3 regions of the Nonomuraea sp. 10N515B genome follow, and region 3 is predicted to be linked to each of the others. Evidence: predicted binding sites of a transcription regulator. Region 3 holds the regulator's gene; each other region holds the start of a gene.

Region 1 (10,182 bases), on a different contig from region 3:
CAGCAGCCCGTTGTCCGGGCCGATGAACACCCGGTCGCCCGCCTCGACCGCCACCGCGCGCCTGGCGCCGCCCGTGCCGGGATCGACCGCGCCGATGTGGATGCCGGCCGGCAGGTAGGGGATGGCCTGGGCGAGAACCGCCGCGCCGCGCCGCACGTCCCCGGAGGGGATCAGGTGACACACGTCGATCACCCGCGCCTGCGGGGCGATCCCGGCAATCACGCCATGACAGGCCGCCACATACCCGTCTTCGAGCCCATAGTCGGTGAGGAGGGTGATTACTGAGGTCACATTTCGTGACTGTACGTCTCCCAATCCGCCGTGAACAGCACCACTCCGCACATTACGATTGGCTCGGGCCGCGTGCGTGTGACGAGATCGTCGCACGCCCCTTTCGAGGAGGACACCATGGGAGCACCGCTCAGCGGTGACAATGCTGCCCAGGAAACGTCCCGCCAACCCCTGACAGAACGCGATCTCGAGCTCCTCGCCTTCGAACGCCAATGGTGGCGCCACGCGGGCGCGAAGGAGCAGGCCATCAAGGAGACCTTCGGGTTCTCCGCCACCCGCTACTATCAGCTGCTCGGCGAGTTGATCGACAGGCCGGAGGCGCTCGAGCAGGACCCCATGCTGGTCAAGCGGCTGCGCAGACTGCGCTCCACCCGCCAGCGCGACCGTGCGGCAAGAAGGCTTGGCATGCGCCCCTGACCGGCTGGGTACGGCAGCCGCGTGAGGAACATCCCTGGAATGGAAGCGATCTTGAAGGATCCGGCAGGCGCCGTGATCGGGCTCGACTTCGACGGAACACTGTCGCCCATCGTGCCCGATCCCGCCACCGCCGTGATCCACCCGAAGGCGCCCGCGGTCCTCGCCGAGCTGGGCGCGCACGTCCTGGCCGTCGCCATCGTGACGGGCCGCCCCCCGGCCACCGCACTGGAGCTGGGGCCGGGGCTGGCCGACGTGCCCGGGCTCGTCATACTCGGGCACTACGGCTTCGAGCGCTGGGAGAACGGCCGGATCTCCGCGCCGCCGCCCCCGCCGGGCGTGCCGCGGGCCGAGGCGGAGCTGCAGCTGCTGCTCGACGATCTCGGGCTGGACGGCGTGCGGATCGAGGACAAAGGCCGGGCCGTCGCGGTGCACACCAGACGCAGCCCCGACCCCGAAGGCGCGCTGGCCGCGCTGCGCGAGCCGCTGGCGCGGGTGGCCGACAAGCATGGGCTGGTGGTCGAGCCCGGCCGCATGGTGCTGGAGCTGCGGCCGCCGGGCATGGACAAGGGCCACGCGCTCAGCCTGTTCCTGGCCGAGCGGGCCGCCAGGTCCGTTCTCTTCGCCGGCGACGATCTGGGGGATCTGGCCGCATTCGAGGCCGTACGCGCCTCCGGGCTGCCCGGCGTGACCGTGTGCAGCGGCTCGGCGGAGGTGGCCGAGCTGGCCGAGCGCGCCGACATCGTGGTGGACGGCCCGGAAGGGGTGGTCGCGCTGCTGGAGGAGCTCACGTCGGCGTTCAGTCGTTCATGAGTGAACTGCAAGTCGCGATCTCTAGTGTCGGGCGCATGTCCAAGCGCTCCCTCGCCGTCGCGGCCGTCGCCGCGGCCACCGTCCTGACCGCCGCGCTGCCCGCGAACGCCGCCGCGCCCGCCCAGCCGCTGAAGTTCCGCAACGGCCTGACCCTCTACATTCCGATCCAGTGGGAGGTGCACCGCTTCGGCGCCGACGTGGTCCAGGTCGTCACGGGCAAGTGCGGCAAACCACAGGGCTGGGGCACGCCCCAATGTGACGCCTTCTATCTCCTCGGCCCCAAGAACATCAAGATCGGGGCGGAGGGCTGGGGCCCCTACACCGGCAAGAACCCCTTCTACACGGCGAGCGACGTGCAGCCCTGCCCGGTCAACAAGAAGTGGGGCGAGATCATCGGCCCGAAGGTGACGCGGGGCCTGCGCCAGGTCGGCGAGGGGCACAAGGCCGTCTACAACGCCTGGCAGGCTCGTTGCGTGTCCTACTCAGGCGCCGGTACGAAGGCCCGCTTCACGCAGCGCGAGTGGTATCTGCCGAAGAGCAAGATCCTGGTCGTGGACCAGTGGAACACGCCGGGGCTGTCCGACGCGCTCAAGTACGCGGACTGGAACTAAGCCAGGGCGTCGAGCTGGGCGGCCAGCCACTTCTGGGGCGGCAGGGCGGTGGCCGCCGCGCACAACTTGTCGCGGCGTCGCCTGCGCTCGTCCTCGGGCATGATGAGCGCCTCGTGCAGGGCGGCGGCCGTGCCGCTGATGTCGTAGGGGTTCACCATGATCGCGTACGGGCCCAGCTCAGCCGCCGCCCCCGCCTCGCGCGAGAGCACCAGCGCGCAGTTGTCCGAGAGGACCGGGCCCTCCTTGGCGACCAGGTTCATCCCGTCGCGGATGGGATTGACCAGCAACACGTCGGCCATCCGGTAGGCGGCCAGCGAACGCGGGTAGTCGTCGTTGACGTTGAGGATCAGCGGGTCCCAGTCCTCGGTGGCGAACTCGTTCTCGATCTCCTGAGCGCTGCGTTGCACCGAGGCGGTGTATTCGCGGTATTCGGGCAGGTCGTGCCGGCTCGGATAGGCGAAGGCCAGGTGCACCACACGCCCGTGCCATTCGGGATGCGCGGCCAGGAACTCGCCATAGGCGACCAGGCCGCGCACGATGTTCTTCGACAACTCGGTGCGGTCGATGCGGACGATCAGCTTGCGGTCGCCGACCTGATCCCTGATCGCGGTCATGTAGGACTCGACATCGGGCTCGCAGGCCCGGTCCCACAACGCCGCGCCGTCCACGCCGAGACTGTGCACGCCGACCCTGGTCGTCCTGCCTTCGTGCGTGACGCTGTGGGCCACCCGGTCGACCTCGGCGCCGAGCAGCGCTTCACAGCAGTCCATGAACGCCCCCGCCCACCTTCCTGTAAGGAACCCGGCGTGATCGGCGCCCAGGATGCCCTCCAGGACCTCGCCGACCACCTCGTCGGGCAGCAGGGAGAAGTATTCGGGCGGGGCCCACGGGGTGTGGCTGAAGTGGGCGATGCGCAGGTCGGGCCGCTCGGCCCGGAGCATCGCAGGGGTCAGCGTCAGGTGGTAGTCCTGCACCATCACCCGCGCGCCGTGCCCGGCCTCCTCGGCAAGGGCCAGCGCGAACGCGCCGTTGTAGTCGCGGTAGGACTCCCACTCGCGCCCGAACCTGGTGCCGAAGTTGGGTGCGTTGGGGATGTCGTAGAGCAGGTGGTTGACGAACCACAACGTGGAGTTGGCCACGGCGTTGTAGGCGCGGTGGAAGGTGGCCGGCGGGATGTCCAGCATCCGCAGCGGCCCGGTGTCGTAGCCGGCCTGGTCGATCCGGCCGCCGGGAGACAGCCGGACGGCGCTGCGGTCATCGTCGGACAGCGCCGCGCAAACCCACAGGACGCCGTCTTCCTTGGCCACTCCGGACAGCCCGGACACCAGCCCGCCCCCGCCACGTTTCATGGTCAACTCGCCGTCGTCGGAGACGGTGAAGGAGACAGGCCCTCTGTTGGAGGCGACCAGGACGCTGTTCATCATGGCTCCCTTCGATCATAGGATCCCAGCTATGGCGCTTGATGAGCTAACCGAGGAACTCGCCCGATCCGCCGCAGCCGGAGATCATCGCGCGCTTGGTGAGCTATTGGCCAGGATCGAGCCCGATGTGATGCGCCACTGCGCCCGGATCCTGCCCTACCACCAGGACGCGGAGGAAGCCTCCCAGGACACCCTGCTGGCCGTGGCCCGCAACATCGGCCGCTTCGAGGGGCGGGCCAGGTTCAGCACCTGGCTGCACATCGTGACCGCCAACTGCGCGCGGACCACCTACCGATCGCTCAAGCGCCGGGCGGCGGAGCAGACGTCGGAGGAACTGCCCGTGCAGAAGCCCGACGTGCGGCGGGTGAGCGTGATCGCCGGCTCCCGGCTGGACCTGCTCGACGCGATGGAGGCGCTGGAGGCCGACAAGCCCGACCTGGCGCAGGCGCTGGTGTTGCGCGACATCGTCCAGCTCGACTACAACGAGGTGGCCGAGCAGCTCGGCATCCCGCTGGGCACCGCCAAATCCCGCATTCACCAGGCCAGGAAATACGTGCAGGGTGTGCTCGGTGAGGACTATCGCTGAGACTGCCCGTCTCGAATGCTGAGACGGATGGTAATTCCGCCTACTTAAGCGGGTAGAGTCCCTTTCAACAACTGCATATTGCTCATCCAGAGGGGTGGAGGGACCGGCCCTGCGAAGCCCCGGCAACCCTCCCGGCTTGTGACTCGCGACAGGGCGAGGCCGACCGGGACAAGGTGCCAATTCCGGTTCGCGGTCAAGGTGGCCGCGGGCGAAGATGAGGGAAGGCCTCGCTTCATGTCGCTCGACTTTGGTCCTGCTGTCGCTCTGTCCTGCCGCGAGTGCGGCACGCGCTACCCTCTCGGCCCCAGCTTCGCGTGTCTGGAGTGTTTCGGGCCGCTCGAAGCGGCCTACGAATTCGGCGCCGTGACCCGCGCGGACATCGAGTCCGGTCCCGCCAACATCTGGCGCTACCGCTCCCTGCTGCCCGTGCCGGCCGACGTCGCCACCAAGCCCAACATGAACCCCGGCTGGACCAAGCTGGTCAAGGCGGGCAACCTCGGGCAGGCGCTCGGCCTGAAGTCCCTGTACGTGAAGGACGACTCCGGCAACCCCACCCACTCCTTCAAGGACCGGGTGGTGGCCATCGCCGTCGAGGCGGCACGTAACTTCGGTTTCCACACGCTTTCCTGCTCCTCCACGGGCAACCTCGCGGGCGCGGTCACGGCCGCCGCGGCGCGGGCCGGGCTCGACGCCTGCGTGTTCATCCCCGCCAACCTCGAAGCCGCCAAGATCGCCATGGCCCGGGTGTTCGGCGGGAGGCTGATCGGGATCGAGGGGACCTACGACGAGGTCAACAGGTTCTGCTCGGAGCTGATCGGCGACCCTCTGGGCGACAAGTGGGGGTTCGTCAACGTCAACCTGCGGCCCTACTACGCCGAGGGCTCCAAGACGCTCGCGTACGAGATCGCCGAACAGCTCGGGTGGCGGTTGCCCGAGCAGATCATCATCCCTATCGCCTCCGGGTCGCAGCTCACGAAGATTGACAAGGGCTTCAAGGAGCTGGTGGCGCTGGGGCTGGTCGAGGACACGCCCTACAAGATCTTCGGGGCGCAGGCGGCCGGGTGCTCGCCGGTCTCCACCGCGTACAAGGCCGGGCACGACGTCGTCCAGCCGGTCAAGCCGGACACCATCGCCAAGTCGCTGGCCATCGGCAACCCCGCCGACGGGCCGTACGTGCTCGACATCGCCCGCCGCACCGGAGGGGCCGTCGAGGACGTCACGGACCCCGAGATCGTGGCCGCCATCAAGCTTCTGGCCTCGACGGAGGGCATTTTCGCCGAGACCGCGGGCGGGGTTACCGTGGGCGTGCTGAAGAAGCTCGCCGAGAGCGGGCGGCTCGATCCCGAGGCCGAGACCGTGGTGCTCAACACTGGTGACGGGCTCAAGACGCTCGACGCCATCACCGGCGACGACGCCCAGCCCACCGCCGTGATCCGGCCCTCTCTCGACGCGTTCCGCGCGGCTGTCTGACAACCAGGAAAGGCAAGATAACCATGAGCGTTTCTGTGCGGATCCCCACGATCCTGCGCACGTACACCGGGGGGAACGCGGAAGTGAGTGGCGAGGGCGCGACGCTTCGTGACGTGCTCGCCAAGCTCGACTCCGACTACCCGGGGATCGGCGCGAGAATTCTTGATGAATCGGGCAAGATTCGGCGTTTCGTCAACGTTTACGTGGGAGAAGAGGACGTCCGTTTCGCCGAGGGGCTCGACACTCCCGCCCCTGAGGGCACTCAGATCTCCATCATCCCGGCGGTCGCCGGCGGCTGAGTGCGATCGATCACATCATTGGAAGGCGCCCCCTAGTGGGCGCCTTCTCCTTTTCCCGACTAATTCAACGTTGAACAAGGTACTCTGCGAAGAAATGCGTCGTTTGCGGATTGACTCTGTTGCCAAACCCCGTGCCACAGGTATGGTCGAGGCGATCGTCTGGCTGTTTTTCAGTTAAGTCAGGCGATTACGGTCTCGCGGTGGAATGGGCGAGATCTGTAAGCCCAGTAAGAGGAGTCGGAAGTGGCGCAGGGCACCGTCAAGTGGTTCAACGCGGACAAGGGCTACGGCTTCATCGCGGTAGACGGTGGTAAGGATGTATTCGTCCATTACTCAGCGATCCTGATGGACGGGTACCGAGCACTCGAACAGGGCCAGCGCGTCGAGTTCGAGATCACGCAGGGCCAGAAGGGGCCGCAGGCGGAGTCTGTCCGGGCGGTCTGATTTTCGTCACTGGTATGCACCCGGTGGCGGCATCGCACGGCAACGCAGTCCGGGCGAGGCGGCCTCCATTCTTTCGTCGACCTACGGCGAGCCGCACGGTGAGCGGCTCGCCGTACAGACGGACTGACCAGGGCGGGAACCGCAGGAAGGTAGACGTTCGCTTGCACTCGGCAGGGTAGAGTGCTAAACAGTTCGTTGGCACTCTGTGCAGCAGAGTGCCAGCAACTCGGATCGAGACGATGGGGTCTGCCGAAGGAGATGCAGGCTCATGCCGTCGCGGGCGTCGGCTCGGTCCAGGACAAGCCACCCTGTATCTGGGAGGTCTAGCCTTATGGCAGCCAAGATGATCGCGTTTGACGAGGACGCCCGGCGCGGTCTCGAGCGCGGTATGAACCAGCTCGCCGACGCCGTCAAGGTGACCCTGGGCCCCAAGGGCCGCAACGTCGTGCTGGAGAAGAAGTGGGGCGCTCCCACGATCACCAACGATGGTGTCTCCATCGCCAAGGAGATCGAGCTCGAGGACCCGTGGGAGAAGATCGGCGCCGAGCTGGTCAAGGAAGTCGCCAAGAAGACTGACGACGTCGCCGGCGACGGCACCACCACGGCCACTGTGCTCGCCCAGGCGCTGGTGCGCGAGGGCCTGCGCAACGTGGCCGCCGGCGCCAACCCGATGGCCTTGAAGAAGGGCATCGAGGCCGCCGTCGAGCGCGTCAGCGAGGAGCTCTCCAAGCTGGCCAAGGATGTGGAGACCAAGGAGCAGATCGCCTCCACCGCCTCCATCTCCGCCGCCGACAACGAGATCGGCGCGCTCATCGCCGAGGCGATGGACAAGGTCGGCAAGGAAGGCGTCATCACCGTCGAGGAGAGCAACACCTTCGGCCTGGAGCTCGAGCTCACCGAGGGCATGCGCTTCGACAAGGGCATGACGTCGATGTACTTCGTGACCGACTCCGACCGCATGGAGGCCGTGCTCGAGGACCCGTACATCCTGATCGTCAACAGCAAGGTCTCCGCCAACAAGGACCTGCTGCCGCTGCTCGACAAGGTCGTGCAGTCCGGCAAGCCGCTGCTGATCATCGCTGAGGACGTCGAGGGCGAGGCCCTGGCCACCCTGGTCGTCAACAAGATCCGCGGTCTGTTCCGCTCCGTGGCCGTCAAGGCCCCGGGCTTCGGCGACCGCCGCAAGGCCATGCTCGCCGACATCGCCATCCTGACCGGTGGCCAGGTCATCGCCGAGGAGGTCGGTCTCAAGCTGGAGAACGCGACCCTCGACCTGCTCGGCCGGGCTCGCAAGATCGTCGTGACCAAGGACGAGACCACGATCGTCGACGGCGCCGGTGACGCCGAGCAGATCTCCGGCCGGGTCAACGAGATCCGCGCCGAGATCGAGCGCACCGACTCCGACTACGACCGCGAGAAGCTCCAGGAGCGCCTCGCCAAGCTGGCCGGCGGCGTGGCCGTCATCAAGGCCGGCGCGGCCACCGAGGTCGAGCTCAAGGAGCGCAAGCACCGCATCGAGGACGCCGTGCGCAACGCCAAGGCGGCCGTCGAGGAGGGCATCGTCCCCGGCGGTGGCGTGGCGCTGCTGCAGGCCGGCGCCAAGGCGTTCGACAAGCTCGAGCTCAACGGCGACGAGGCCACGGGCGCCGCGATCGTGAAGAAGGCGCTCGAGGAGCCCCTGAAGCAGATCGCGGTCAACGCCGGCCTCGAGGGTGGCGTCGTGGTCGAGCGCGTTCGCAACCTCACCCCGGGTGAGGGCCTGAACGCCGCTACGGGCGAGTACGTCAACATGTTCGAGGCGGGCATCCTCGACCCGGCCAAGGTGACGCGCTCGGCGCTGCAGAACGCCGCATCCATCGCGGCGCTCTTCCTCACCACCGAGGCCGTCATCGCGGAGAAGCCCGAGAAGACCCCCGCTGCTCCGGCCATGCCGGGCGGCGGCGACATGGACTTCTAGGTCCTTTCTTCGCGCAGCAACGAAGAGCGGCCCGGGTTTTCCGGGCCGCTCTTTTCGCTTTCTGGCAGCGCCGTCGCGCCGGTGCTCCGTCAGATCCCGTAGTGGGAAATGATGTGGCCGCGGGCCAGGGTGTTGGCGGTGATGTTGAAGCCGACCACCGCGGGGCTCGCGTCGCTGTCCACGCCCAGTTTTTCCACGCCCAGCGCATGGACGGTGAAGACGTAGCGGTGCGGGGCGCCGGGCGGCGGGGCCGACCCGCCATACTCCTTGGCACCGTAGTCGTTGCGGGCGTGCACGGCGCCCGCGGGCAGTCCCTTGAAGTCCGGGGCGGTGCCCGCGCCCGTGGGCAGCTCGGTCGCCGAGGCCGGCAGGTCGAACAGCACCCAGTGCCAGAACCCGCTGCCCGTGGGGGCGTCGGGGTCGTAGCAGGTGACGGCGTAGCCGCGGGTCTCGGCGGGCGCGCCTGACCAGCGGAGCTGGGGCGAGAGGTTCTGGCCCTGCATGCCCCAGTCATTGAAGACGTGCAGGTCGCTCAGCCGCTCGCCGTCCTGAATGTCGTCGCTCTCGACCACGAGCGCGGGAACCGACGGCAGGTATTCGTGTGGCAGCGGTGCTGGCACGGCATCCTCCTTGGTAGAGAGCTTCCTGCCCGCCATCCTAGAAGTGGCCGTGCCCGCCGCCTGTCAGGCCGCCAGCTGCGCCGGCAGCGCCTTGTCGTGCAGGACCGTGAGCGAGGTGACCGCGCGGGTCAGGACCACGTAGAGCCGGGCCAGCCCGCGCGGCTCCGCCGCGACGATGTCCGCGGGCTCGACGACGATCACATGGTCGTACTCCAGACCCTTGGCCAGGGTCGCGGGGACCACCAGCAGACGATGCTCCTCGGTGGAGTCCGGGTCGAGCACGGCGTGCGGGAGCTCGGCCAAGGCGCTGGAGACCTCGCCGACCAGCGTGTCGGGGGCGATGACGCCGATCGAACCCTCCTCGGCGAGGGCCTCCGCAGCGACCGCGGCGACCGAGCCGCCCCGCCGTACGGAGAGCGAACCCAGGCCGGGGCGCAGGGACTGCGGGGCGGCCAGGTCGGGGGCGATCGAGGGGAGCAGGCGGGCCGCGTACTCGAGGACCTCCCTCGGCACACGGAAGCCGAGCGTCAGCTCCGTCACCTCGCCCTCGCGCTGGCCCAGATGCTCGAGCACGGACTTCCAGGAGCTCGTCGACCAGGGCGTCGTGCCCTGGGCCAGATCGCCGAGGACGGTGGCCGAGCCGTTGCGGCAGCGGCGGCCGAGCGCCCGCAGCTGCATTTCGGAGAGGTCCTGAGCCTCGTCGACCACCAGGTGGCCGATCGAGGGCGTGCGTTCCATCAGATCGCGCAGCTCGTCCAGGAGCGCGGCGTCCGCGGCCGACCATTTGGCGGACTTCCAGCTCCGGTACGGTTTCCGCCAGATAAGCATTTCTTGCTCGTCAGGCGACAAATCGGATTTAGAGGCAGCCTTTGCCAGAAATTCCGGATCCGAGAGCAGGCGATAAAGGACCTGCTCCGGCGTCAATTTCGGCCAGACCGCGTCCACGAGTTGTTTGACCGGCTTCGATCTGGCCACGGCGTCCTGCACCCGGTCGTCGGGCGATTCGCCGCGCTGCTCCATACGGACCAGGACCAGGTGGGCCAGCCGCTGCGCCAATGCCGCTCGGCCGGGGAGATAGCGGGTGGTGCCGCGCAGGGACGCCACGATCTCGCGTACCTCGTAGTCGGCCACCCGGTGGCGGTAGGCGCCCTTGGTGAAGACCAAGCCCTCCTCCGGCTTCACGATGTGCAGCCAGAGCGCGCGTTCGAGCACCGCCGCCATCCTGGCGTCGCCCTTGACCGCCGCCACCATCGGGT
Region 2 (10,182 bases), on a different contig from region 3:
CCTTGGTGATGCCATCGGTGGTGTCGAGCACGGACTGCAGGCGCTGGCCCACGCGCTCGTCGACGGTGTCGACGTGGTCGCGCACCGCCTCCACGTGCTGGGCCAAGCCCTCCGCCCACATCGGCGGCTTGATGGTGATGTCCTCCAGCCGCCCGTTGACCGACTCCAAGGTGCCGCTCAGACCGCCCAGCTCGCGCTCGCGTACCTCGCGAAGCAGCCACTCCATGCCCTCGAGCCGCTGGCGGATCTCGTCGAGCACGGCGCCCTGCGTGCGTTGCTCGTAAACGTGATCCTGGGCGGCGCGCTGGAGCAGGTCGCGCATCCTCTCGGAGATGGGGGAGTGGCCTCCTGCCTGAAGAAGAAGGGTGGTGTGATTGGAATTGTCCACCGAAAGGCTCCTTCGCGTCGCCGACGGTCTGCCGCGCAGCGGTGGGGTAGGTCCGGTTTGCAGATGAAAAGGCGAGAACGCGGGTAACCGCATTCGGGGAGAACTCCCGCCCGCCCACCTTAGCCTTTCGATCAAGGTCCGTCAGGGCTGAAATTGAAAGATCGCGGTTAACGCAAGAATGGCCGGTTTCCCTGTTCAGGCAGGTGGGGAGGTGTCGCAGATGAGGGCATATGGCCGCGCCATGATCCGCGTCAAGATGATTACCGCCGACTTTTCCCCATTGAGCCGCAGATCTGTGCGCAGGCGCTCGATGTCGAGGGCGGAGGCGCGCTTTTTGATGGTGACATTTCCAATTTGCCGTTCACGGAGGGCCGCACGTAGCTTTTTCAGCGAGAACGGCATGATGTCCTCGACTTCGTATCTCGCGGCCCATGGGGTGTCCACCGGCTCGTCGGCCGCGATGTACGCCACCAGCGGATCGAGCAGGCGGCCGCCGACCAGTTCGGCCACCTCGCCCACGAGGTGAGCCCTGATGGCGGCGCCGTCGGGCTCGTAGATGTAGCGTCCCATCGCGCCGACCGGGGCCTTGACGTCGGCGGAGGTCAGGGTGTGACCGCCGGGCAGCAGCGTGGCGCGGCGGGTCGGCCGCTCCCCGGTCCAGAGGCTGGCCTCCTTGACCTCGCCCTTGTACGAGACCCACTCGGCCTCGGCCTGCGCCGGGATGAACTCGTACGGGATGCCCGGTGCGACCTTGAGGCAGGCCCGCTCGGCCCTGGAGACCAGGCCGAGCACCACGGGCCAGGGCGGCGAGTAAGTCAGGGGGTCGAACGTCCTGCCCCGGCTCGTCCGCCGTGCCGGGTCGGCGAACAGCACGTCGTAATCCTCCGGCCGGACGGCGGCCGCGTCCCCAATGGTCACCGTCACCCGGTCGGCCAGCCCAAGCGCCTCGGCGTTGGCTCTGGCCACGGCGACCGTCAGGGGGTCGATGTCCACGGCCGTCACCGTGCAGCCGGCGCGGGCCAGGGCCAGGAAGTCGCCGCCGATGCCGCAGCAGGCGTCGACGACCGAGGCCCCGGCCAGGCGGCGGGCGCGGTGCGCGGCCACCTCCGCCCGCGTGGACTGCTCCAAGCCGTGGTGCGTGAAGTACATCCCCCGGGCGTCCTCGCCGAATTTGGCCTTGGCGCGTTCCCGCAGGCCGGCTTGGGTCAGGGCGGCCGAGGTGAGAGGGGCGTCATACGTTTTGCGCAGCTTCGTGGCGGCGGCGACCGGGTCGGCGCCGGTGAGCTCACCGGCCTCGGCCAGCGCCCGTTGGCCGCGCGTCGTCAGCAGCTCGTTGAACGCGTCGAGGTCCACGTCACACGACGTTATCGCGCCCTCGAGACCCCTCGAGACGGCTCCCGCGACCTCGGGGCGCGGCCCTGTCACACGGGTGCGGTGTCGCCGAGGGAGAGGAGGAGTTTGCGGAGAAGGCCGGCCAGGGCGTCGCGGTCGGGGGCGGAGAGCCCGGACAGCAGGTGGTCCTCGTTGGCCGTGTGCCGCTCCAGCAGGTCGTTGGCCACCCGCCGCCCCTCGTCCGTCAGCGTGACCAGCGTCATCCTGCGGTTGCCCGGCGCCGGCCAGCGCTCCACCAGGCCGCGCTCCACCAGGCGGTCCATACGGTTGGTGAGCGCGCCCGGACTGATCATCGCGGCCGCCGACACGTCCTTCATGCACATGGTGGCGTCATCGCCGCTCCTGAGCAGCGTGGTCAGCATGTCGAACTCCCACGCCTCCAGCCCGTGCTCGGCCAGAAACTCCTTGACCCCCCGCTCCAGCAGCCGCGACGCCCGCGACACCCGGCCGATCACACCTAGCGGGGACACGTCGACGTCGGGCCGGGCGCACGCCCACTGTCCGAGTATCGCGTCGACCGCGTCGTCCATGCGGGTAATCGTACGACATTGAAATGTTTGACGGCGTGCTATACCTTCTGCGGGGAAATGTTCAATGTCAAAATTTTTGAGGTGGGACAATGAAGGTGCTAGTCGCCGGGGCGACGGGCTACATCGGCGCGGCCGTGGTGGAACGGCTGATCGAGCGGGGTCATGAGGTGGCGGCGTTCGTGCGGCCCGCGGCCGGCGGAGCCAAACGGGTGCCGGCCGTGGCCGAGGAGCGGCACGGAGATCTGGCGGACGCCTTGACCCTGCAGGCCGCGATCACCCCCGACATCGACGCGATCGTGCACGCGGGCCAGTTGACCGGCGAGCAGGGCACCGACCTGGCGACCATCGCCGCTCTGGCCGGGTCGGGCAAGAGGGTCGTCTATGTGAGCGGCGTGTGGGTGCTCGGCGAGACCGACGGCGCGGACGAGGACAGCCCGGCGAATCCGATTCCGCTCGTGGCGTACCGGCACGAGGTGGAGCGGCTCATACTCGACGGCGGCGGCTCCGTGGTGCGCCCCGGCGTCGTGCACGGGCGCGGCGCCGGCATCCCGGCGCTGCTGCGCGGCCAGGCCGCCCAGCGCGGGACCGGCGTGTACGTCTCAGCCGGCGGCGAGGCGCCGACGTGGACGTTCGTGCACGTGGAGGACCTGGCCGAGCTGATCGTGACCGCGGTCGAGAAGGGCGAGGCGACCGTCTACCACGCCGTCAGCGAGGAGGCCGTGCCCGTGGCCGCCGTGGCCGAGGCGGCGGCCAGGTCGGCCGGCGTCAAGGAGACGGCCGAGCCTTGGCCGCTCGAGGAGGCGGCCGAACCGCTCGGGGAGGGCTTCGCGCACGCGCTGTCGATCAGCCAGCGGGTCAGCGCCGCCCGCACCCGCCAGGCCCTCGGCTGGAGCCCCGTCCGGCCCGGCATCGTGGCCGACCTCACGCGGGGTTCGTACGCCGAATGAGGCCTGATCGCTCTGAGCAGACGCGTTCGTGTTGACTGTCAAGCCCCTCTTGCATATGTTTCCTGTTGGCACTCTCACCTTGAGAGTGCCAACGTGCGACGAGGCAGGTCTGACACCCGCGACGGCAGGCCCAGCTGGTCGCCTCTTCTAGATCATTCATATCTGAAGGGGAGGTCCGATCGTGACGACCGCCACTAAGGTTCCCGTTAAGCCGCTCGGCGACCGCATCGTGGTTCAGCCGCTTGAGGCTGAGCAGACGACCGCTTCCGGTCTGGTCATCCCAGACACCGCCAAGGAGAAGCCGCAGGAGGGCAAGGTCCTCGCGGTGGGCCCTGGCAACTGGGACGAGGACGGAGACAAGCGGATTCCGCTCGACGTCTCGGAGGGCGACATCGTCCTCTACAGCAAGTACGGCGGCACCGAGGTCAAGTACGGCGGCGAGGAGTACCTCGTGCTCTCCGCCCGCGATGTTCTCGCGATCATCGAGAAGTAAGCCGGATGTGTCGAGCCCCGGGCGCTCTTCAGGGCGACCGGGGCTTTCGACGCTAGGAGAGGACTTTCAGCAATGGCGAAGATCCTGGAGTTCGACGAGGACGCCCGCCGCGCGCTTGAGCGCGGCGTCAACGCCCTCGCGGACGCCGTGAAGGTAACCCTCGGCCCGCGTGGCCGCAACGTCGTCATCGACAAGAAGTTCGGTGCGCCGACGATCACGAACGATGGTGTGACCATCGCTCGTGAGATCGAGCTGGAGGAGCGCTACGAAAACCTCGGCGCCCAGCTCGCCAAGGAAGTGGCGACCAAGACCAACGACATCGCGGGTGACGGCACCACCACCGCGACCGTCCTGGCCCAGGCCATGGTCCGCGAGGGCCTGCGCAACGTCGCCGCCGGCGCCTCGCCGCTGTCGCTCAAGCGCGGCATCGACAAGGCCGCCAAGGAGATGAGCGACAAGCTGCTCGCCAGCGCCCGCCCGGTCGAGGACAAGAAGGAGATCGCGAATGTCGCCACGATCTCCGCTCAGGACGCGCAGATCGGCGACCTGATCGCCGAGGCGTTCGACAAGGTGGGCAAGGACGGTGTCCTCACCGTCGAAGAGTCCAACGCCATGGGCATGGAGCTCGAGTTCACCGAGGGCATGCAGTTCGACAAGGGCTACCTGTCGGCCTACATGGTGACCGACCCCGAGCGGATGGAGTCCGTCCTCGAGGACGCCTACATCCTGCTCACCCAGAGCAAGATCTCCTCCATCGCGGACTTCCTGCCGCTGCTGGAGAAGATCGCGCAGACGAAGAAGCCGCTGCTCGTGGTCGCCGAGGACGTCGAGGGCGAGGCCCTGGCCGTCCTGGTCACCAACAAGATCCGCGGCACGTTCACCTCCGTGGGCGTCAAGGCCCCCGGCTTCGGCGACCGCCGCAAGGCGATGCTGCAAGACATGGCCATCCTCACCGGCGGCCAGGTCGTCAGCGAGGAGGTCGGCCTCAAGCTGGAGCACGTCGGTCTCGAGGTGCTCGGCCAGGCCCGCCGCATCGTGGTCACCAAGGACGCCACGACCATCGTCGACGGCGCCGGTGACCAGCAGGCCATCGAGGACCGCGTCAAGGAGATCAGGCTCGCCATCGAGCAGTCCGACTCCGACTGGGACCGCGAGAAGCTGCAGGAGCGTCTGGCCAAGCTCGCCGGCGGTGTGTGCGTGCTGCGTGTCGGCGCCGCCACCGAGGTCGAGCTCAAGGAGAAGAAGCACCGCCTCGAGGACGCGATCTCCGCGACGCGCGCCGCGATCGAGGAGGGCATCGTCTCCGGCGGTGGCTCCGCGCTCATCCACGTCTCCAAGGACCTCGGCGACCTCGGTCTGTCGGGCGACGAGGCCACGGGTGTCGGCGTGGTCCGCCGCGCGCTGGTCGAGCCGGCCCGCTGGATCGCCGAGAACGCCGGTCTCGAGGGCTACGTGGTCACCCACAAGATTGCCGAGCTGCAGCCTGGTCACGGCCTCAACGCCGCGACCGGCGAATACGGCAACCTGCTCGACCAGGGCGTCATCGACCCGGTGAAGGTCACGCGGTCGGCCGTGCAGAACGCGGCTTCGATCGCGGGCATGCTGCTCACCACCGAGGTGCTCGTGGTGGACAAGCCCGAGGAGGAGGCCCCGGCCGCCGGCCAGGGCCACGGTCACGGCCACGGCCACTGACCCGTCCGTCCGCCGTACGGCCCGCGTCCCATGCGCATGGGATGCGGGCCGTACGGCGTTCTACCGGAGCTCCGCGAGGCGTCCGGTCAGGAACTCCCGCTCGGCCTCGTTCGTGGTGAGCTCCAGTGCCTTCCGGTACGCGGCCGACGCCTCCTCGGTGCGGCCGAGCTCGCGCAGCAGGTCCGCCTTGATCGCGGGCAGATACTGGTATCCCGCGAGGCGGGTGTCCTTCTCCAGCTCCTCGACCTCGGCGAGAGCCCGCGCCGGGCCGCAGACGCGGGCCAGGGCCACCGTGCGGTTCAGCGCCACCACCGGGGACGGCCATAGCTTCAGCAGCTCGTCGTACAGGGTCACGATCTGCGGCCAGTCCGTCCGGTCGTAGGCCGGCGCCTCGGCGTACAGGGACGCGATCGCGGCCTGCAGCACATAGCGCCCCGGCTGCCCGCCGCGCAGGCCGCCCACGATCAGCTCGTGCGCCTCGGCGATCGCGGTTCGGTCCCATCGCGACCGATCCTGCTCCTCCAGCCGCAGCAACCGGCCGCGGGAGTCCACCCTGGCGGCCCGCCGGGCGTCGGTGACCAGCAGCAGGGCGAGCAGCCCCCACACCTCCCGCTCGTCGGGCATCAACTCGCGCAGCATGCGGGCGAGGTGCAACGCCTGGTCCATCAGGTCCGTACGCATAAGCGACGCACCCGACAGCGCGGTGTACCCGGTGGTGAAGAGCAGATGGATCACACCGAGCACCCCGCGCAGCCGGTCGGGCAACGCCGCCGCGCCCGGCACCCGGTACGGGATCCTGGCGACCGAGATCTTCTTCTTCGCCCGGGTCAGCCGGGCGGCCATCGTCGTCTCCGGCACCAGGAACGCGCGGGCGATGTCCCCGGTGGACACCCCGCACACCAGCCTGAGGGTGAGCGCCAGCTGCGCCTCTTGCGCCAGCGCCGGGTGGCAGCACATGAAGACCAGACGCAGCCGCTCGTCCGGCACCGCGTCCTCGGGTCCGTTCATGTCGTCCTCGTCCGCCGGCTCCTCCGGCTCGGGCTCGATCAGCAGCGGCAGCTTCGAGCGGAACACCCGCTCGCGCCGCACCGCGTCCATGGCGCGACGCCTGGCCGTGGTGGTGAGCCAGGCCGCCGGGTTGTCGGGGATGCCGTCGCGCGCCCAGCCGGTCAGCGCCGCGGCGTACGCTTCCTGCACGCACTCCTCGGCCAGGTCCAGGTCCCCCGCCACGCGCGCCGTGGAAGCGAGGACCAGGGCCCACCGGCGGCGGTGCGCGTCCGCGACCGCCGCTTCGACGTCCGTCATCCCCTGACGAACCCGCTCGCCACGGGCCGCACCTCGACGCCGCCGCCCAGCTGGGTGATGGGATTGCGGCGGGCCATTTCCAGGGCGGCGTCCAGGTCAGGGGCCTCGATCACGCAGATCCCGGCGACGACCTCCTTGGCATCGACGAAAGGCCCGTCCGTGACGGCGTCGCCGCGGATGGAGGTGGCGGTGGTGCTGGGCTGGAGCGCGAACGCCGTGAGCATGGCGTCGCCCAGCTCGTCGGCGTGCCGCTGGTGCGCCTCGCGCTGCTCGGGGGTCAGCTCGTCGGCATCGGCGGGGGCCTTTGCGTACAGGAGGATCGCGTACTGGGCCACGGGGTCTTCCTTTCAGTGGTGGACTTCGTACCTACACCCTTATGTCGGACGGCCGGCCGGAATTCGACAGCTCTGTGCCGAAGGGATTGTCGATGACTTACCGCCAGCGCCCGTCGGGACCGACCTCGTCCTGTCCGGTCGGCTGGCCCATCTTGCCGAAGCGGGCGTCGTGGATCGGCGCCGGGAGCCCGGCTGCCGCCGCTGTAGCGGCGTCGCCGAGCGCAACTCGTACGCTGGTCGCGAGCCGAACGTGAGGAGGGGGCGCACGATGCAGTACCGGCGGGCGGTCGAGAGGGTGCGGATGCTCGCCGAGGCGTGTGACCAGACCAGACGGGTGCCGGCGGCGCAGCCGTTCCTGCGCGAGGCGTACGTCTTCGGTGACCTGCTGGAGGGCGCCGATCCCATTGATCACATCGAGGCCGTCTTCGTGCTGAACCTGCCGCCGGAGGAAGTGACCTGGGGCTCTCAACCGCCCGGCACCGCGTGGCTGGTCGACTTCCTGCGGCTGGACCAGGGCGGCATCGTCTACTACTGGCGGTCTTTCCGGGATCCGGTGTGGAACCACGTCATTCGGGGGCCGGTCCGGTTCTGGTCGCTGGAAGGGCCCGACAGGGGTGTGCTCGACGCGCTGGGCGAGCGGCGCTTCGATCGGCTGCGCCGGGTGACGGCCGGCGCCGAGGAGGAGCGCACGCAGGTCGCCGGCGAGCTCGAAGCGGCTCTCGAGCACCTGCGTGCCGTGCATCGCTCGTACTGGGAGCGGCAGTGGCGGCGAGAGCACCGGGGGATCGGCCGGTATCCGGAGCATCACCTGTGGGAGGCCGTTCAGGGGTATCTGGAGTTGCTCGACGCCCGCGATGAATGATCCTTTATAGGGCGGCCACCCCGGCACTGCGCCGGATCGGGCAGGGATGGGCAGCGTGCCGGTTCGGGCAGCAGATCATGCCGATGGTGGCGAACCGGCCACCTTGCAGCCATTCGCCCCACTGCACGTCCACACCGCGCGGCAGCAGGTCCCTGGCGCCGGCCAGCCGATCCTCCAAGGGGATGCGGTCGGGGACGAGGAGCGCGTCGCCTATGTCGCCGTACGCGGCCGCGAGCCAGTCGACCGCCGCCTCGACGTCGTCGAAGCTGGCCGCGATCCGGGAGGCGGGCTTGGCCAGCCAATCGCCCGTCCGCATCGGGGGCAGGGCGGACGCCCGGAAATCGGGCGAATCCGGCCGCCGCTCGGCCTCGTTGTCGCGGTCGGCGCCGGCCCCCGTCCACTGGTAGGCGTGCCAATGCATGACGATCCGCGCCTCCCGTAGAGCGCTGAGGAGCCTCTCCCTCCTGGTGATTCCCGCCGCGCAGCGCGGCACGCGGGCCGGCGCAGAACCCTCATCGCCGAGTCCTTCCGCGCGGGGTGACCTGGCCCGACATGGGGAGAAGTGGGGGAAAAGGTGGCTTATTGGAGTAAACCGGGAGTGGGTGATAAGCGTCTACGGTCTGACAATTGTCGCGCATTTCGGGTTGTGGAGTGAAATATTATGTCGAGCAATAAAGCCTTAGTGTGGCCGATTGATTACTGCTCGTTATCGTCGCTTCAATGTGACCAATCCGTAGCCGTTCGCCATGACGACATGCAGGATCAACGCGGGCATCATGCCTATCGTGAGCGAGGGAAGCGTCGCCGACGCCAAAATTGGGGTAAGGCTCGCGTCGAGACTTCCGGCACGGACGGATGACTCCGACCTTAGGGAACTGACGAGCCTCGCCGTGCAGGGAGATCGCAGTGCGATCGAATCTCTGCTCGGTGAGTTGCGTCCGATGGTGGTGCGGTATTGCCGCGCCAGGCTGGGCAGGGTTTCAGGGCAATATCACATTGCCGATGACGTTGCCCAGGAGGTGTGCATCGCGGTGTTGTCCGCGCTGCCGCGGTACCGGGACATGGGGCGGCCTTTCGCGTCCTTCGTCTTCGGGATCGCCTCGCACAAGGTGGCCGATGCGCTGCGGAGTTCGGTGCGGTCGGCCGTGCCGACCCAGGATCTGCCGGACGGCCCGGACGACGGGCCGGGACCCGAGGAGACCGTGGTCCGCTACATCGAGGTCGAGCACGCGCGCAGGCTGCTGGCCCGGCTGCCCGAGAACCAGCGGGAATTGTTGCTCATGCGAGTGGTCTCAGGGCTGTCCGCGGAGGAGACCGGTAATGTACTCGGTATGTCACCAGGTGCGGTCCGCGTCGCCCAGCATCGGGCGTTGGCCAGGTTGCGGCAGATGGCCGAGCTGGAGTCGGCTTGACGCCAGAGGAGGAGACCGACGCGCTGCTCGAAGCGCTCGGCCGTGGAGAGGACCCTCAGAGCGTCCGTCAGAGCATGCTCCACCGAGGCTCGGTCCACCACGGCGATCCGGCTGTACGGTTGCTGGCCGCTCTCGTCACAGATGTCCTTGATGGTGACGAGGGTGATCTCCGGTGTTCCTCCGTGTTCGGGGGTGGCGGGTCGGGCTCTTCCGCGATCGGTGACGGTGACCGAGCCGGCTCATCCGTGCTCGGTGGTGTCGGTCAGCGGCGTTCCTCCGTGTCGATGACGCCATCGACGTAGCCTCTGGCGTACTCCCAGGTGACGTAGTCGGCCGGGTCGGGGTGAAAGGCCGGCTCGTGGACCTGGGGCTGGCCTTTCTCGATCATTTGTCGTAGGTTGCCGCGCAGCAGCTCCCAGTCGAAGAAGTGCTGCTCGCCGCATTCCGGGCAGTCGAGCACGAGACCCAGCACCCCCTGCGGTTCGAGCAGAGAGCGGAAGACCTCGACGTCGGCGAGGTCGGTGATGGCCTCGTCACGCTCTTGCGCGGTCAATGGCTCCGCGTCGTCGAGCGCGCCCATCGCCGAGGAAGGGTCGTTCGGGTCGTCCGCGAACGGGTCGCGGGGGACGTCTTCCAGCACCTTCCCACCATATGACCGATGCGGCCTGAGCGGAGAGTATTAGCTCAGCCATCCACGCCGGGTGGCCTCCACACCTGCGTGGAAGCGCGACTGTGTGCCCAGCTCGGCCATGGCGTCGGCGAACCTGGCGCGTACCGTCCTGACCGACACGCCCAGCTGGCGGGCGATCGACTCGTCGCACATGCC
Region 3 (10,182 bases):
TCCGAACGTCTGTGCGACTGGAGGGTGACGTGATTGCTTCTGAGCGATTCGAGCGTGCCGCGGTGCTGGGGGTGGCTGTGGCCGAGGAGACCAGGCGGCTGCTGAGGCGGCACCTGGACGCGGCCGGAGCGGAGGGGGGCGACGGCGCGGTGCTGGTCGAGGTGCCCCATCCCGACGCCGCGGTGGTCACCGCGCTGCTGGATGTGGCGGCCGAGTGCTTCGGCGAGCGAGGTGACTCGATCGAGGAGATCCGGCAGGCCGCGCTGGAGACGTTGTTACAGCTGGCCGGGTTCGATGCCGAGTCCCAGCTCGGCTGGGCCGAGCTGGGCGGCCGGTAAAGGGTTCGCCGGTCGAGGTGCCGCTCGGTTAACGTCCTGTCATGCGCATTCTCTCCGTCAACGTGGGCACAGCGGTTGAGGCCGAATGGGCCGGGAAGATGGGGCGCACAGCCATCGACAAGAGGGCTGTCACGCACCGTGTCGAGGTCCACGCCAACGGGCTGGCCGGCGACGAGCGGGCCGACAAGGAGCACCACGGGTCGCCCGACCACGCCGTCTACTCCTACGCACGAGAGGACTACGACTGGTGGGAGGCCGAGCTTGGGCGGGAGGTGTGTGACGGGCGGTTCGGGGAAAACCTCACCACCTCCGGCCTCGACGTCAACGGGGCCGTGATCGGTGAGCGGTGGCGGGTGGGCAGCGTCCTGCTCGAGGTGACTGGGCCTCGGGTGCCGTGCGTGGTGTTCCGCAACTGGATGGACGAGCCCGGCTGGGTCAAGCGCTTCGCCGACGCGGCGCGGCCCGGGGCCTACCTGAGGGTGGTCGAGCTCGGCGAGCTGGGGGCCGGCGACGAGGTGGAGATCGTCTCGCGTCCGGAGATCGGGGTGGCGGTGGCCGACTGGTTCCGTGCCCACCACGGGGACGGGGACGCGCTCCGCCGCATTCTTTCCGTTCCCGGACATGACAGTCGATGGGATGAGATGGCGGAAAAGGTGCTGGCCGGGTAGAGGCCCCCTACCCGGCCAGCGATCCTCAGCGCAGGACCGAATACAACGCCGAGGTGAGGGAGGCGCGCGCGTCGTCCTGGTCGATCGACCACATCATCGACCCGCCCAGGCCCTTGCGCCGGATGTAGGCCGCCTTCTGCAGCATCATCGCCGGATCGTCGTACGACCAGAACTCGTTGCCGTCGTAGAGCCACATCGCCCCGGTGCGCAGGTCCCGGTAGCGCTTGCCGGGCTTGTTCACCAGGTCCTTGTAGTCCTCGCTGCCCGGGGCCCACTTGCCCGGAGCTGGTCCGGTGGCGGGCTTGTAGAGGCCGTCACCGCCGCCGGTCACGCCGGTCCAGCCCTGGCCGTAGGCGGGCACCCCGACCACGATCTTGCGTGCGGGCGCCCCACGGGACAGGTAGTCGCGCACGGTCTGGTCGACGCTGTACTTCACGGGGTTCGGATCCCGCCGGTCAGTGAACAGGTTGCCGTTGTGCCCGGTCTGCGGCTCCCAGGTGCCGTGCAGGTCGTAGCCCTGGATGGTGGCGAAGTCGAGCTGGCTGAAGACGCGCCGTACCTCGAAGCCGGCGTCGATCTTGGCGGCGGCGGCCGGCAGGAAGGCGGTCAGTTGCGCGCCGCTTGCGTAGGCCTTGAGCTGCGAGCGCAGCTCCTGCACGAACAACGTGAAGTTCTGCTTGTCCTCGGGACGGATGATGTTCCCCTCGGCCCCGGACGAGCCCGGCCACTCCCAGTCCAGGTCGATCCCGTCGAACACGCCGGCCCCCGCGCCCGGCTCCAGCCCCGGCAGGTCGCCGCGCAGCCACAGGTCGATGCAGGAGCGCGCCAGCGTGGCACGCGACTCGGCGGTGAGCACGGCGTCGGAGAAGTGCTTCGAGCCGGTCCAGCCGCCCAGCGAGATCAGCACCTTGAGCCCCGGGTGCTTGGCCTTGAGCTTGCGGAGCTGGTTCAGGTTGCCGTTCAGGGCCTGTCCCGGCGCGTCGGCCACGCCGTCCACGCTCTGCTCGGCCGGCACCGGCCGCTGCCAGTCCGCCCATGGGTCCGCCGAGTAGCAGGAGCCCTCGGCGTTGACGAACCCGAACGCGTAGTTGAGGTGGGTGAGCTTGGCCGCCGCGCCCGTGGCGTCCACGTCCTTGACGTGGTAGTTGCGGCCGTAGATGCCCCATTGGATGAAGTACGCGACCCGCTTGAAACCGGCCTGGGCCTCGGCGGGCACGGAGACCGCCGAGAGGCCCAGCATGAGCGAGAGCGTGATCAGGACCTTGTTCTTCACCGAGCGTCTCCCGGAGGGCTCAACTTATAGGAAACTTTCCTAATAAGTTGAGGCGATCGTAGAGCGCTCACACCAGCGCGTCAACGAGTCTGTTCACCTCGTCCGGGCTGGACAGCACCGACCAATGGCGCGCGGGGTCGGACAGCAGCTCCAGCACCAGGTCGGCGGCTTCCGTCCGGGTCGCCGCGGCCGCGAGCAGGTCGAGGATGTGGTCGGCCGGCGGCTGCAGGAACGTGTTCGTCCACGCGGTGACCGGGCCGGCCACCTCCTCCCACATCCGGCCGGCCACCGCGCGGGCGAAGGACACGTCGTACGGCCCGCCCGCGGCGATCGACTCGGCCGCGATCCAGGCGCAGGCCGACCCCACGTTGGCGCCCTGCCCGGTCAGCGGATCGTTGACGATCCAGGCGTCGCCCACGGCCAGCGCCACGCGCCCACTCGGCAGCTTGGCCACCGCCTCCCGCACGGTCGGCGTGATCGCGCCGCACCACGCGTCCTCGGGCCCGGCCGGCTCGAACGCGGCCGTGTCGATCCGCTCGCGCAGGCTCGGGGCGTGCTCGGCGATCGCTGCGAGCAGCGCGGGCCCCACGCCGGCCGGGTCCATCCGGGTGAGCGGCTCCAGAGGACCGCCCGGTATCGCCTCGACCAGGATCGACGACGCCAGGCCCGCCCGCGTCAGCATCGGCATGCAGAAGATCTCACCGCAGGCCGGCGAGATGGTGGAGGACAAAGTCGTGCCCGCCCGCACCCCGTGGAACACGCCGGCGAACAACCTGCGCTGCGGCTCGCCGTACGGCGAACGCCCAGGATCACGCGGGAACAGCTCGGCCACCGAGCGCCGCCCCGCCGCCACCACCATGAGCTCGTGCTCCCGCGACCACCGATCCACCTGCGCCGCGTCCGGCTCCGTCCCCGTCACGACGATCGTCCCGCCCCTGCCGGCCAAGTCCTCCATGAGCGTGGGCAGCAGCAGCCGGAAATCCACCACGCTGTACGGGTCCGCGATCCGCCCCGTGAACTCCAGCGGCGGCACGCCCCTGATCGAGAAACTCGCCGCGTCCGCCAGGCATCCGGGGTCGGCGTAGTGCTCGCAACCCAGCTCCCGTTCCCGCGCCCGCGTGCGGCCCGTCCTGGCGACCGCGCCGGGCAGCCGCTTCGAACGCATGGCGTCCGCGTCACCCACGCTGTAGAGCGTCGTCTCCACCTCGAGCTGCCGCAGCCGCAGCGCGAGCGTCAACCCCGAGATCCCCGCGCCCACGATGCCGATGCCTGTCATGTGTCTCCCCCTCGGCCGGTGGACACCAGTGGACGCGAAGGCGCTTGAGACCGGCTTGGAGCACCCTTAACGGCCCGGCAGACTGGAGTAGTGCCATCCACCCTGCCTGACGGCGATCCCGCGCCCACCTCGGGCGAACTGCCCGACAGCGCCCTGAGCGGCCTCGGCGAGCGTCCGTTCGGCTTCTACGTCCACGTGCCGTTCTGCGTGACCCGCTGCGGCTACTGCGACTTCAACACCTACACCGCCGCCGAGCTGGGGCCGGGCGCCTCACACCGCGACTACGCGGACACGGCCGTCGAAGAGGTGCGCCTCGCCCGCCGCGTCCTGGGCGACGCCGAGCTGCCGGTGGAGACGGTGTTCTTCGGCGGCGGCACGCCCACCCTGCTGCCTCCCGAGGACCTGGCCAGGATCCTGGCCGCGATCGACTCCGAGTTCGGGCTGCGGCCGGACGCCGAGGTCACCACGGAGGCCAATCCCGAGTCCGTGGACCCCTCCTCCCTGGAGAAGCTCCGCCACGGCGGGTTCAACCGGATCAGCTTCGGCATGCAGAGCGCACGCGAGCACGTGCTCCAGGTCCTGGACCGCAGGCACACGCCGGGCCGGCCCGCCGCGGCCGTGCGGGAGGCGAGGGAGGCCGGGTTCGAGCACGTCAACCTGGATCTGATCTACAGCACGCCCGGCGAGTCCGACGACGACTGGCGGGCCTCCCTGGCCGCGGCGATCGAGGCCGGGCCCGACCACGTGTCGGCCTACTCGCTGATCGTCGAGGAGGGCACCAGGCTCGCCGCCAGGATCAGGCGCGGCGAGCTGCCGATGCCCGACGACGACGTGGCCGCCGACCGCTACCTGATCGCCGACCAGATGCTGGCCGAGGCCGGCTTCCGCTGGTACGAGGTGTCCAACTGGGCCACGTCCGACGAGGCGCGGTGCCGGCACAACCTGCTCTACTGGACCGGCGGCGACTGGTGGGCGGCCGGTCCGGGCGCGCACAGCCACGTCGGCGGCACCCGCTGGTGGAACGTCAAGCACCCGGCCGCCTACGCCCAGCGGCTGGCCGCGCACACCTCGCCCGCGCACGCCCGCGAAGTGCTCGACGACGAGGCCCGCGCCGCCGAGCGGCTCATGCTGGAGCTGCGGTTGGCCTCCGGCTACCCGCTCGCCGAGGTCGCGCCGGGCGCGCGTACGGCCGTGGCCGGCGCGCTGGCGCGCGGGCTGCTCGAGCCCGAGCCGTTCAAGGCGGGCCTGATGGTGCTCACGCTGCGAGGGCGCCTGCTGGCCGACGCCCTCATCAGGGACCTGCTCGTTTAGGTGATCAGGCGGATGGCGAAGGGATAGCGGTAGTTCTGGCCCTTGTTCGTCGCCAGGGCGGCCTGGATGTGGAAGATCAGGGACAGGATCCAGACCACCGGCAGCAGGAGGGCGCCGATGAAGACGATCACCAGGATGCCCGAGATGACATAGCCGATGAACATCGTGATCTGGAAGTTGAGCGCCTCGGCCGCCTGGTCCCTGACGTAGGGGGACTCGTCCTTCTTCATCAGGTAGATGACCAGCGGGCCGAGCCAGGAGGCGAGCAGGCCGAGCAGGTGCGCCAGCATGGCCATCGTGGTGTCGTCGCTGCCGGGGCGGGGGCCGAACCTGCCGGGGACGTACGGCTCGCCGGGGCCCTGCGCGTAGCCATAGCCGGGCGGCTGCTGAGACGGCTGCCCGTAACCCGGCTGGGGGCCGTAACCGCCGGATTGCGGCTGACCGTAGCCGGGCGGCGGCTGCTGCCCATAGGACGGCGGCTGCTGTCCATAGGAGGGCTGCTGGCCGTAGCCGGGCTGCTGACCATAGCCGGGCTGCTGACCATAGCCTGGCTGCTGGCCGTAGCTTGGCTGGGACCCCGGCTGCTGGCCGTAGCCGGGCTGGGAGCCGGGTTGTTGACCATAGCCGGGCTGGGAGCTGGGCTGCTGGCCGTAGCCGGGCTGCCCGCCGTACCCATAGCCCGGTTGTTGCGGGCCCGAGCCCTGGTCCTGTGGGATGTCCGAAGGGGACACCCGGCGCGTGGCGTCGTCGTCGGGCGGCGGGGGTTGCGACGGATCCTGGCTCATGGTGCCTCCGTAACGAAGTCGATGAGTTCCTCGACCCGGCCGAGCAACTCCGGCTCCAGGTCGGTAAAGGTCGAGACGGCGCCGAGAATGCGCCGCCACGCGTCCGCGGGCTCCATACGCCAGCCCAGGGCCGCGATCACGCCTTCCTTCCACGGCACGCCGCGCGGCACGTCGGGCCAGGCCGGAATGCGCAGCACGGACGGCTTGACCGCCTGCCAGATGTCGACGAACGGATGCCCCACCACGAGCACGTCCGGCGAGGTGATCTGGGCGGCGATCCTGCTCTCCTTGGAGCCGGGTACGAGATGGTCGACCAGCACCCCCAGCCGGCGTCCCAGCCCGGGGTCGAACTCGGCCACGATGGCAGGCAGATCGTCCACACCCTCCAGGTATTCGACCACGACCCCCTCGACGCGCAGGTCATGGCCCCAGATCTTCTCGACGAGGGCGGCGTCGTGCACGCCTTCCACGTAGATCCGGCTCTCCCTGGCCACCCGTGCCCGCAGCCCCTCCACGGCGATGGAGCCCGACGCGCTGCGCCTGGGCCCGGCGGGAGCGGCCGTGGGCCGTACGAGGGTCACGGGCTTGCCGTCCAGCAGGAACGCGGCCGGCGCCAGCGGGAACAACCGCCGCCTGCCGAACCGGTCCTCCAGCGTGACGGCCTCCTTGTCGCAGGCCACGACCGCGCCGCAGAAGCCGCTGTCGGCGTCCTCCACGACAAGGTCCGGCTCGGCGGCCACTTTAGGGATCTTGCCCTTGCCCGGCCGCCGCCAATTGCCTGCCAGCACATCGCCCTCGTACACACGGGGACCGTAGCAAATCACCCGCCGACCGCAAGGCGCTTGCGCGCAGAGCTACGGCGCATCAGGACGACGATGGTGGCGATGATCGCGATGAGGATTCCCGCGCCGGGGACCAGGAACAGCGCGGCGGCCCCGCCGGCGACTCCGCCCGCCGCGGAGGTGACCGGCTTGCCGACGCCGTACTTGACGTCCGCCGTCTCCTGGTTGGTGCAGGTCAGCTGGTAGTCGCCCTTGCTCGGCGCATTGATCACGAGGATCTGCTCCCAGGTCACGCTGCCGACGGTGAGCGACTGGCTGCCGCTGGTCTCGGCGAGCTTGGCCTGGCCGGAACCGCCGGAGATCTGGCACTCGTAGTTGATCCGCGTGGTGGTGGCGACGTAGACGGCCGGCTTGTCCGCCGGGTCGACGGTCACGGTGATGCTCTCACCCGACGAGAACGTCTTGGTGGGGGCCAGGCCGGTCACGCTGCTGAGCACCCCGCCGACGAAGATGACGACGCCGACGATCCCGCAGATGACGGCGACGCCCCAGGCCGCCGTCACCCACCACAGGCTGGGCTTTACGGCTTTGGAATTGATTTGTGGGGGGAATTGGGGCTGTTGGCCGTATTGTCCGTACTGAGGTTGTCCGTACTGAGGCGGCGGGCCGTACTGGGCGGACGGGCTCCCGTACTGCTGCTGTGGTGGCGGAGGCGCGCCGTACTGCGGCTGCTGGCCGTAACCGGGCTGGGAGCCGGGCTGCTGGCCGTAGCCGGGCTGAGAGCCCGGTTGGGGTCCGTAGCCGGGCTGTGGTGATGGTGGCTGGCCGTAGTAGGGGTCCTGGCCGGGAGGCGGCCCGTACGACGGAGGTTGAGAATTGTCCGACATGTCGGCAAGTCTGGGCCCTGTCGCTTGTAAGACGCTAGCAACAGGATGGGAGTCGGCGTTATCGCACCTTGTGGGCGAGAGCCGTACACTTGGCACTCGGGAACACAGAGTGCTAGACACTTCGTTCCTGAAAGCAGAGGGCAGGAGGTGAGCACGTGCTCGACGATCGGAAATTGGCGGTGCTCCGCGCCATTGTCGAAGACTACGTGTCCACCAACGAACCGGTGGGCTCCAAGGCACTGGCCGAGCGCCACAACCTGAGGGTCTCCCCGGCCACGGTCAGGAACGACATGGCCGCGCTTGAGGAAGAGGGCTACATCACACAGCCGCACACCAGCGCGGGACGCGTGCCGACGGACAAGGGATACCGCCTGTTCGTCGACCGGCTCTCGCAGATCAAGCCGCTGTCGGGAGCCGAGCGCAGGGCGATCGAGACCTTCCTCGCGGGCGCGGTGGACCTCGACGACGTGGTCACCCGCACCGTGCGGCTGCTCGCGCAGCTGACCAGGCAGGTGGCGGTCGTGCAATACCCGACGCTGACGCGCTCGACGGTCCGGCACGTGGAGCTGGTTCCGCTCAACGACCGGCGGGTCATGCTCGTGCTGATCACCAACACCGGCCGCGTCGAGCAGCGCGTGATCGAGCTGCCCGAGGTGGTGGAGGACACCCGCATCGCGCACCTGCGCGCGGTGCTCAACGCCTGCCTCGACGGCTGCGGCCTGAGCAACGTGCCCGAGCTGGTCGCCGACCTGCCGGAGCGCCTGCCCGTCGAGGACCGGCCCGCGGTGGCGACGATCCTGTCGGTGCTGCTGGAGACCCTGGTGGAGCGGCACGACGAGAAGATCGTGTTCGCCGGCGCGGCCAACCTCGCCGGCGCTGACTTCTCCACGGGCCTGCGTGACGTGCTGGAGGCGCTGGAGGAGCAGGTCGTGCTGATGCGGCTGCTCGGCGAGACGTCCTCGGACACCCCCTCTGCGCTCACCGTCCGCATCGGTTCGGAAAACCCTTACCTACGCGGCACATCCGTCGTCGCGACCGGATACGGTTCTGGCGACAACCAACTGGCCAGGCTCGGTGTGCTGGGCCCCACCAGGATGGACTATCCCGTGACGATGGGCGCCGTGCGTGCGGTGGCTCGCTACGTCAGCCAGATCTTGGCTGCATCATAAGAGGTCGATAAGTGGCAAACAGCGACTACTACGCCACCCTCGGGGTGCGCCGTGACGCCAGTCAGGACGAGATCAAGAAGGCTTACCGCCGCCTCGCCCGCGAGCTGCACCCCGACGTGAACCCCGACCCTGAGACCCAGGAGCGGTTCAAAGAGATCACGCAGGCCTATGAGGTGCTGTCAGACCCGAACAAGCGCCAGATGTACGACCTGGGCGGCGACCCCTTCGCCGGCGCGGGAGCAGGCGCGGGCGCCGGGGGCTTCGGAGCGGGCTTCCCGTTCAGCGACATCATGGACGCCTTCTTCGGCTCGGCGGCCGGCACCCGAGGGCCGCGCTCGCGGGCGCGCCGGGGCCGCAACGCCACCATCCGCGTCGAGCTCGACCTGCGCGAGACGGCCTTCGGCACCACCCGCGAGCTGGTCGTCGACACGGCCGTGCTCTGCGAGGTCTGCCACGGGGCCGGCGCCGCGCCGGGCACGCACCCCGACACCTGCGACATGTGCAACGGGCGCGGCGAGATCTCCCAGGTCACCCGCTCGTTCCTGGGCCAGGTCATGACGTCGCGGCCATGCCCCCAGTGCGGCGGCTTCGGCACCATCATCCGCCACCCCTGCCAGGAGTGCTCAGGCGACGGCCGGGTGCGCACCCGCCGTACGATCAAGGTCCGCATCCCCGCGGGCGTCGAGGACGGCACCCACATCCAGCTCGCCGGCGAGGGCGAGGTCGGCCCCGGCGGCGGCCCGCCCGGAGACCTGTTCTTGGAGATCGTCGAGCGGGCCCACGAGATCTTCGAACGCCGCGGTGACGACCTCCACTGCACCGTCCAGATCCCGATGACGGCCGCCGCGCTCGGCACCGTGCTCGTGGTCGAGACGCTCGACGGCGCCGAGGAGATCGACGTCCGCCCCGGCACCCAGTCCGGCCAGGTCATCACCATGTACGGACGCGGCGTGCAGCGGCTCAACGAGTCCGGCAGAGGCGACCTGCTGATCCACGTCAACGTCGAGACCCCGACCCGGCTCGACACCGCGCAGGAGGACCTGCTGAAGGAGCTGGCCAAGCAGCGGGGCGAGGAGCGGCCGCCCGGCAAGTTCGCGCCCGGGCAGCAGGGCTTCTTCTCGCGCCTGCGCGACGCGTTCAACGGCCGGTGACCGTACCCGTCTTCCTCTCGGAGGAGCTCGACGGACCCGAGCTGACGCTCGGTGGGCCCGAGGGCCGGCACGCGGCGTCCGTGCGCCGCCTGCGGGCCGGCGAGCGCGTCGATCTCACCGACGGAGCCGGTACGGTCGCCGAATGCGTCGTCCGCGAGGTCCTCAAGGACGCGCTCAGGCTCGACGTGCTGGCCCGCTACCGGGTCGAGGCGCCCCAGCCGCGGCTCGTCGTCGTCCAGGGACTGCCCAAGGGCGACCGGGGAGAGTTGGCGGTCGAGATGATGACCGAGGCGGGCGTGGACGCGATCGTCCCCTGGTCGGCCGCGCGCAGCATCACCCAATGGAAGGGCGACAAGGTCGCCAAAGGGCTCGCCCGGTGGCGCTCCACCGCGCGAGAGGCGGGCAAGCAGGCACGCAGGTTCCATTTGCCCGAGGTGACCGAGCTCGCCTCCACCGGGCGGGTCGAGGCGCTGCTGGCCGGCGCGGCGCTGGGGCTGGTGTTGCACGAGGAGGCGGCCGAGCCGCTGTCCGGCGTGCAGTTG

The links. The regulator HrcA, encoded in region 3, represses chaperone genes, less so after heat shock. The targets are predictions, from matches to a motif close to TTGGCACTCTCNNNNNGAGAGTGCCAA.
Region 1: groL (chaperonin GroEL) is a predicted target of HrcA. The motif match lies at 6,545-6,571, and genes of this name have one in related genera.
Region 2: groES (co-chaperone GroES) is a predicted target of HrcA. The motif match lies at 3,323-3,349, and genes of this name have one in related genera.

What each region holds. Positions count from the first base shown of each region.
Region 1 covers NZ_JBQQBQ010000067.1:25,101-35,282, forward strand. The annotation lists gene ACTWQA_RS49510 (SAM hydrolase/SAM-dependent halogenase family protein) at 1-291, opposite strand, end outside; gene ACTWQA_RS49515 (DUF3263 domain-containing protein) at 409-708, shown strand; gene otsB (trehalose-phosphatase) at 748-1,518, shown strand; gene ACTWQA_RS49525 (hypothetical protein) at 1,554-2,129, shown strand; gene ACTWQA_RS49530 (alpha,alpha-trehalose-phosphate synthase (UDP-forming)) at 2,126-3,550, opposite strand; gene ACTWQA_RS49535 (RNA polymerase sigma factor) at 3,582-4,136, shown strand; SAM riboswitch class I at 4,216-4,357, shown strand; gene thrC (threonine synthase) at 4,371-5,606, shown strand; gene ACTWQA_RS49545 (MoaD/ThiS family protein) at 5,630-5,905, shown strand; gene ACTWQA_RS49550 (cold-shock protein) at 6,149-6,349, shown strand; gene groL (chaperonin GroEL) at 6,681-8,306, shown strand; gene ACTWQA_RS49560 (YbhB/YbcL family Raf kinase inhibitor-like protein) at 8,396-8,926, opposite strand; gene ACTWQA_RS49565 (HelD family protein) at 8,990-10,182, opposite strand, start outside.
Region 2 covers NZ_JBQQBQ010000015.1:133,283-143,464, reverse strand. The annotation lists gene ACTWQA_RS24320 (hypothetical protein) at 1-388, opposite strand, end outside; gene ACTWQA_RS24315 (class I SAM-dependent methyltransferase) at 584-1,741, opposite strand; gene ACTWQA_RS24310 (MarR family winged helix-turn-helix transcriptional regulator) at 1,810-2,310, opposite strand; gene ACTWQA_RS24305 (NAD-dependent epimerase/dehydratase family protein) at 2,400-3,257, shown strand; gene groES (co-chaperone GroES) at 3,439-3,750, shown strand; gene groL (chaperonin GroEL) at 3,823-5,442, shown strand; gene ACTWQA_RS24290 (RNA polymerase sigma factor) at 5,503-6,747, opposite strand; gene ACTWQA_RS24285 (YciI family protein) at 6,744-7,082, opposite strand; gene ACTWQA_RS24280 (DUF7711 family protein) at 7,351-7,944, shown strand; gene ACTWQA_RS24275 (hypothetical protein) at 7,949-8,365, opposite strand; gene ACTWQA_RS24270 (sigma-70 family RNA polymerase sigma factor) at 8,721-9,356, shown strand; gene ACTWQA_RS24265 (DUF5319 domain-containing protein) at 9,619-9,996, opposite strand; gene ACTWQA_RS24260 (helix-turn-helix domain-containing protein) at 10,036-10,182, opposite strand, start outside.
Region 3 covers NZ_JBQQBQ010000001.1:319,889-330,070, reverse strand. The annotation lists gene ACTWQA_RS01480 (hypothetical protein) at 30-338, shown strand; gene ACTWQA_RS01475 (MOSC domain-containing protein) at 380-1,006, shown strand; gene ACTWQA_RS01470 (glycoside hydrolase family 18 protein) at 1,032-2,279, opposite strand; gene ACTWQA_RS01465 (styrene monooxygenase/indole monooxygenase family protein) at 2,347-3,555, opposite strand; gene hemW (radical SAM family heme chaperone HemW) at 3,646-4,866, shown strand; gene ACTWQA_RS01455 (DUF4870 domain-containing protein) at 4,863-5,651, opposite strand; gene ACTWQA_RS01450 (DUF3097 domain-containing protein) at 5,648-6,454, opposite strand; gene ACTWQA_RS01445 (hypothetical protein) at 6,472-6,996, opposite strand; gene ACTWQA_RS01440 (hypothetical protein) at 7,078-7,248, shown strand; gene hrcA (heat-inducible transcriptional repressor HrcA) at 7,476-8,489, shown strand; gene dnaJ (molecular chaperone DnaJ) at 8,501-9,640, shown strand; gene ACTWQA_RS01425 (16S rRNA (uracil(1498)-N(3))-methyltransferase) at 9,637-10,182, shown strand, end outside.